2 regions of the Streptomyces sp. NBC_00988 genome follow, and region 2 is predicted to be linked to the other one. Evidence: predicted binding sites of a transcription regulator. Region 2 holds the regulator's gene; the other holds the start of a gene.
What was found. Region 2 encodes HrcA, which represses chaperone genes, less so after heat shock. Its sites were predicted from a motif close to TTNGCACTCNGNNNNNCNGAGTGCNAA; they were not measured.

Region 1 (3,410 bases), 2.7 Mb from region 2:
GTGAGGCGGGCGGGCCGTCTGCGGGTACCGGTGGCCGTCGCGTCGGCGGCCGCTCTGCTGTTCCTCACCGGTTGCGCCCAGTCCGTCGACCCCATCGAACGGCTCGGCAAGAAGGCCGCCCAACGCGTCCACCCGCACGGCCCGGCCCGCGAACAGCCGTACCGCCACTGGGGTTTGACGGCCCCGCTGGCCCCCGCCCCGAAACCGTCCCCTCACCCCGCCGCCCGCTCGGCGGGTCCGGGCCTTCCACCCGTCGTGGACCACGTCCGCACCCGCGACCGGGTCGTCTTCCTGACCTACGACCACGACGCGAGCGCCCGCCGGGACCCGAGGTTCACCGACCTGATCCGCGAACTGCGCCTCCCGGTCACGGAGTTCCGCACACCCCCGAAGCCCGCCCGCTTCACCGGCCTGCCCTACGCCACCCAGCGCACCGAGATCTGCGGCCACCGCCCCCACCCCGGCTCCCGCCTGCTCCGGCCCCCCGAGGGCACGTACGACACGACGACCCGCCGCGCCGCGGCCGACTGCGGCATCTCCGCCCTGGTCCTCTGGCGGGCCTCCACGACGACCGGCACCCTGACCTACGCCCGGGGCGACCACCGGCTCACCCCCGGAGACATCGTCCAGATCACCCCGACCGGCACGACGGCCCGCCTCCTCCGGGGCATCCAGGAGCGGGGTCTGACGGTGGGGCGCCTGGAGGACTACCTCTAGGGCCGGTCCCGTAGGTGTCAGTCGCCCCGGATAGCCTGCCGCGCACGTCGAACGGCGGTGAGTGGAAAGGGCCTTGCGATGGGTGGCAACGAGTGGACCTCCATCGGGCCGTACCAGAGGGATCTGGAGTCGGCGTTCCGGCAGGCGCAGGAACAGGAACTGGCCAAGGACGACCACGGGTTTCCGGGGCGGGACATCGTCGATCTGTGGGAGGACGACGGCTGGCGGGAGTACATCCTGACGGGCGGCACGTCCTCCGTGCTCGACTTCTACGCGCTCATCGACGCGGCGTCCGGAGACGACTTCGCCATGATGCGGCCACTGTCCGAGGGCGAGCTGTGCGACTGGACGCCTGAGGGCAGACCCACCCGCGAGCGATGGATCGCCGCTCTCCGCATCGGGGATCTGGCCTTCCCGGGCCGTGGAACGGGCCGGTGCACGATCCTCTACCGCGACGGCGAGCCGGCGGAGATCGGCTACTGGGGGTGCACGGCGGACTAGTGCGGGAACCGTCCAACGCCGGTCGGCAAAATCAGCCCGTCCGGCGTTTGAGGACGAGGCCGAAGGCCGATAGCGGGGGTCTGGGGGCGCAGCCCCCAAGGACGGCGGCATCAAGCACAGGCCCGCCACACGGCTCAGGGTGACGTCAAAATTCCGCTCAAGCGCCGCGGGCATTGGCACTCCGCTTGACCGAGTGCTAATCGCAGTCATAGTCTCAGACCTGGCACTCCCCCCTGGAGAGTGCCAATAGCGACGGGCAGGTCCGGCACCCGCGACGACGGATCGACCTGGTCGCCACCTCAGACAGTTAACCCCGTGAGATCTCCGAAGGGGGAGGTCGGATCGTGACGACCGCCAGCTCCAAGGTTGCCATCAAGCCGCTCGAGGACCGCATTGTGGTCCAGGCGCTCGAAGCCGAGCAGACCACGGCCTCTGGCCTGGTCATCCCGGACACCGCGAAGGAGAAGCCCCAGGAGGGCGTCGTCCTCGCGGTGGGCCCGGGTCGCTTCGAGAACGGCGAGCGCCTGCCGCTCGACGTCCAGACCGGCGACATCGTGCTGTACAGCAAGTACGGCGGCACCGAAGTGAAGTACCAGGGCGAGGAGTACCTCGTCCTCTCGGCCCGCGACGTGCTCGCGGTCATCGAGAAGTAGTTCACCCGGTACCACCCGGATGTACTGAGCTTCACCGATACACCCAGTTTTGCAGTGAGCTGCGCCCCTGGCCCCCGCGACCTTATGAAGCCGGGCGTCAGGGGCGTAGTTCGTTTCACCCACGTTTTCCGAGAGGGCTGAACCGCTCCCATGGCGAAGATCCTGAAGTTCGACGAGGACGCCCGTCGCGCCCTCGAGCGCGGCGTCAACAAGCTTGCCGACACGGTGAAGGTGACGATCGGCCCCAAGGGCCGCAACGTCGTCATCGACAAGAAGTTCGGCGCCCCCACCATCACCAACGACGGTGTCACCATCGCCCGCGAGGTCGAGCTGGAGGACCCGTACGAGAACCTCGGTGCCCAGCTGGTGAAGGAGGTGGCGACCAAGACCAACGACATCGCGGGTGACGGCACCACCACCGCCACCGTGCTCGCCCAGGCGCTCGTGCGCGAGGGCCTGCGCAACGTCGCCGCGGGTGCCTCCCCGGCCGCCCTGAAGAAGGGCATCGACGCCGCCGTCAAGGCCATCTCCGACGAGCTGCTCGCCACCGCGCGGCCCATCGACGACAAGGCCGACATCGCCGCCGTCGCCGGTCTGTCCGCGCAGGACAGCCAGGTCGGCGAGCTCATCGCCGAGGCGATGGACAAGGTCGGCAAGGACGGTGTCATCACCGTCGAGGAGTCCAACACCTTCGGTCTGGAGCTGGACTTCACCGAGGGCATGGCCTTCGACAAGGGCTACCTGTCGCCGTACTTCGTGACGGACCAGGAGCGCATGGAAGCGGTCCTCGAAGACCCGTACATCCTCATCCACCAGGGCAAGATCAGCTCCATCCAGGACCTGCTGCCGCTGCTGGAGAAGGTCATCCAGGCCAACGCCTCCAAGCCGCTGCTGATCATCGCCGAGGACGTCGAGGGCGAGGCCCTGTCGACCCTGGTCGTGAACAAGATCCGCGGCACGTTCAACGCGGTCGCGGTCAAGGCCCCCGGCTTCGGCGACCGCCGCAAGGCGATGCTCGGCGACCTCGCCACCCTCACCGGCGGTCAGGTCATCGCCGAGGAGGTCGGCCTCAAGCTCGACCAGGTCGGCCTGGACGTGCTGGGCTCCGCCCGCCGCGTGACGGTCACCAAGGACGACACGACCGTCGTCGACGGTGCCGGCGACTCCTCCGAGGTCGCGGGCCGCGTCAACCAGATCAAGGCCGAGATCGAGAACACCGACTCCGACTGGGACCGCGAGAAGCTCCAGGAGCGCCTCGCGAAGCTGGCCGGCGGCGTGTGCGTGATCAAGGTCGGCGCCGCCACCGAGGTGGAGCTGAAGGAGAAGAAGCACCGTCTGGAGGACGCCATCTCCGCGACCCGCGCCGCGGTCGAGGAGGGCATCGTCTCCGGTGGTGGCTCCGCTCTGGTGCACGCCGCCAAGGTCCTGGAGGGCAACCTCGACAAGACCGGCGACGAGGCCACCGGTGTCGCGGTCGTCCGCCGCGCGGTCGTCGAGCCGCTGCGCTGGATCGCCGAGAACGCGGGCCTTGAGGGCTAC
Region 2 (3,410 bases):
AGAGGTTCACGCCGAAGGGGCGGCCCGTCAGGCTCCGCAGCTGCTTGATCTCCTGGTACATGCCGTCGGCCGTTTTGTACCCGGCGGCGAGGAACCCCAGCCCGCCGGCCTCGGCCACGGCGGCCGCGAGGCGCGGGACGGAGACACCGCCCGCCATCGGGGCCTGCACGATCGGATGAGGGAAGAGATCGGTCAGTGCGGAGGACATGACGGCATGTTGTCACGTCCTCCGAACAAGTCCGAATCCGGCCTTGGCCCTGGCACATGCCACTACTTTCAGCCGGTCCGGCCATGGCGGACGAGGCTGTTCGGAATGAAGAGAGGGTCCGGGGGCTTCCGCCCCCGGACCCTCTCAGCGACCGTTGAAAGCGTCCTTGAGGCGCGAGAACAGCCCCTGCTGACCCGGCTGGAACGTCCCCATGGGCCGCTCCTCGCCGCGCAGCTTCGCCAGTTCGCGGAGCAGACGTTCCTGCTCCACGTCCAGCTTGGTCGGGGTGGTGACCTCGACGTGGACGATGAGGTCGCCCCGGCCGCCGCCGCGCAGATGTGTGATGCCGCGGGTGTGCAGCGGGATCGACTGGCCGGACTGGGTGCCCGGTCGGATGTCGACCTCCTCCATGCCGTCCAGCGTCTCCAACGGCACCTTCGTACCGAGGGACGCCGCCGTCATCGGGAGCGTGACCGTGCAGTGCAGGTCGTCGCCGCGGCGCTGGAACATCGCGTGCGGCAGCTCGTGGATCTCGACGTACAGGTCACCGGCGGGGCCGCCGCCGGGGCCGACCTCGCCCTCGCCCGCGAGCTGGATCCGCGTGCCGTTGTCCACACCCGCCGGGATCTTGACCGTGAGCGTGCGCCGCGAGCGGACGCGGCCGTCGCCGGCGCACTCCGGGCACGGCGTCGGCACGACCGTGCCGAAGCCCTGGCACTGGGGGCAGGGGCGGGACGTCATGACCTGGCCCAGGAAGGACCGGGTCACCTGCGAGACCTCACCGCGACCGCGACACATGTCACAGGTCTGCGCGGAGGTGCCGGGGGCCGCGCCCTCGCCGTTGCAGGTGTTGCAGACGACGGCCGTGTCGACCTGGATGTCCTTCGTGGTGCCGAAGGCCGCCTCGTCGAGCTCGATCTCCAGCCGGATCATCGCGTCCTGGCCCCGGCGGGTGCGCGAGCGCGGTCCGCGCTGCGACGCCGTACCGAAGAACGCGTCCATGATGTCCGAGAAGTTCCCGAAGCCACCGGCTCCGAAGCCCGCGCCCGCGCCGCCCGCCTGTGAGAGGGGGTCGCCGCCGAGGTCGTAGACCTGCTTCTTCTGCGGGTCCGAGAGCACCTCGTAAGCGGCGTTGATCTCCTTGAAGCGCTCCTGGGTCTTCGGATCCGGATTCACGTCCGGGTGCAGCTCGCGCGCGAGCCTACGGAAGGCCTTCTTGATCTCATCCTGCGACGCGTCGCGACGCACGCCGAGAACGGCGTAGTAGTCCGTGGCCACTTAGGACTCCGCCAGGATCTGTCCGACGTACCGTGCCACTGCGCGTACCGCTCCCATCGTTCCCGGGTAATCCATGCGGGTCGGTCCGACCACGCCTAGCTTGGCGACTGCCTCGCCGCCCGAACCGTAGCCGACCGACACCACCGACGTGGAGTTGAGTCCCTCGTAGGCGTTCTCATGACCGATCCGTACGGTCATGCCCGAATCCCCCGCCTCACCAAGCAACTTGAGGAGGACGACCTGCTCCTCAAGGGCTTCCAGGATGGGGCGGATGGTGAGGGGAAAGTCATGTCCGAAGCGGGTGAGATTGGCGGTGCCGCCGATCATCAATCGCTCCTCGGTCTCCTCGACGAGGGTCTCCAGGAGGGTGGAGAGCACCGTCGCGACCGTGCCGCGGTCCTCGGCCTCGAAGGCCTCCGGCAGGTCCTGCACGAGCAGCGGTACGTCCGCGAAGCGGCGGGCCGCGATCCGGCTGTTGAGCCGCGCGCGCAGATCCGCGAGCGAGCTCTCCCCGAAGGGCGCCGGGCAGTCGACCATGCGCTGCTCGACCCGCCCGGTGTCGGTGATCAGCACGAGCATCACGCGCGCGGGGGCCAGCGACAGCAGCTCCACGTGGCGGACGGTCGAGCGGGTCAACGAGGGGTACTGCACGACGGCGACCTGCCGGGTGAGCTGCGCGAGCAGCCGTACCGTACGGCCGACGACGTCGTCGAGGTCCACGGCACCGTCCAGGAAGTTCTGGATCGCCTTGCGCTCGGGGCCGGTCATCGGCTTGACGCCGGCGAGCTTGTCGACGAAGAGCCGGTAGCCCTTGTCCGTCGGAATCCGCCCGGCGCTGGTGTGCGGCTGGGCGATGTAGCCCTCGTCCTCCAGGGCCGCCATGTCGTTGCGCACGGTCGCCGGGGAGACGCCGAGGCTGTGCCGCTCGGTGAGCGCCTTGGACCCGACCGGCTCCTCGGTGCCGACATAGTCCTGGACGATGGCGCGCAGCACCTGAAGCCTGCGTTCGCTGAGCATCGCGCACACCTCCAGTTCTGGTCGCCGTTTTGTTGCCGGGCTGCCCTTTCCTGGCACTCTGTGCGCGCGAGTGCCAGCGTTCCCCGGCCCAGTGTACGGCCGTGAGGTACACCCCGGGCAAGGCCGGTCCTGCGATGTCAATCCCTGGTGCCCTCACCGTTAGCGTCGCCGTATGACGGTGACTTGGGAAGAGGCGGGGTGGGAGCGGCTGGCCGCCGGGGTGGGCCGGTGCCGGCTGCCTGGCTGGGACTGCACGGTCGGGCTGGTGATCGGCGGGGACTCGGCACTGCTGATCGACGCGGGGTCGAGCCTGGCGGAGGGCGCACGGTTGCGCAGGCAGGCGCAGGCACTCGCCGGGCGCCGTGTGCCGCTTCTCGCGCTCACCCACCTCCATTTCGACCATGTCTTCGGGGCGGCGGTGTTCGCGGGGGCGACGGTTTTCGTGGGCGGGGGCGCGAGCGAGGTGTTCGAGCGCGGGGGCGAGGAGCTGCTGGCCGACGCGGTGCGCAACGGGCTGGACCCGCGGGCGGCGGAGAACGCGGCGGACGTCTTCGTGCACCCTCGCGAATGCGTGTACGTGTGGGGTCAGGGTCAGATGCGGCTGGAACTGGACGGCGGCCCGGAGGTCCTGCTGGTGCACGGCCGGGGACACACCGACCACGATCTCGCGGTCGTGGTGCCGGGCGACCCGCCGGTCGTGTTCTGCGGCGACCTGGTCGAGGAGTCCGGCGAACCCCAGGCCGGCCCGGACGCGGTTCCGGGTCTCTGGCCTGCGGCGCTCGACCGGCTCCTCTCCCTGGGCGGGGAGGACGCGCTGTACGTGCCTGGTCACGGAGCGGTGGTGGACGCGGGGTTCGTGCGAGCCCAACGGGACGCGTTGGCAACGCGTTTCGGCGTGTCGTGACGA

Region 1: groES (co-chaperone GroES) is a predicted target of HrcA. The motif match lies at 1,392-1,418, and genes of this name have one in related genera.

The regions. Positions count from the first base shown of each region.
Region 1 covers NZ_CP108730.1:7,405,131-7,408,540, forward strand. Annotated here, with positions in the region: gene OG496_RS34225 (polysaccharide deacetylase family protein) at 1-4, shown strand, start outside; gene OG496_RS34230 (hypothetical protein) at 1-717, shown strand; gene OG496_RS34235 (hypothetical protein) at 796-1,218, shown strand; gene groES (co-chaperone GroES) at 1,563-1,871, shown strand; gene groL (chaperonin GroEL) at 2,022-3,410, shown strand, end outside.
Region 2 covers NZ_CP108730.1:4,655,900-4,659,309, forward strand. Annotated here, with positions in the region: gene OG496_RS21210 (nitronate monooxygenase) at 1-208, opposite strand, end outside; gene dnaJ (molecular chaperone DnaJ) at 353-1,486, opposite strand; gene hrcA (heat-inducible transcriptional repressor HrcA) at 1,487-2,503, opposite strand; gene OG496_RS21225 (MBL fold metallo-hydrolase) at 2,676-3,407, shown strand.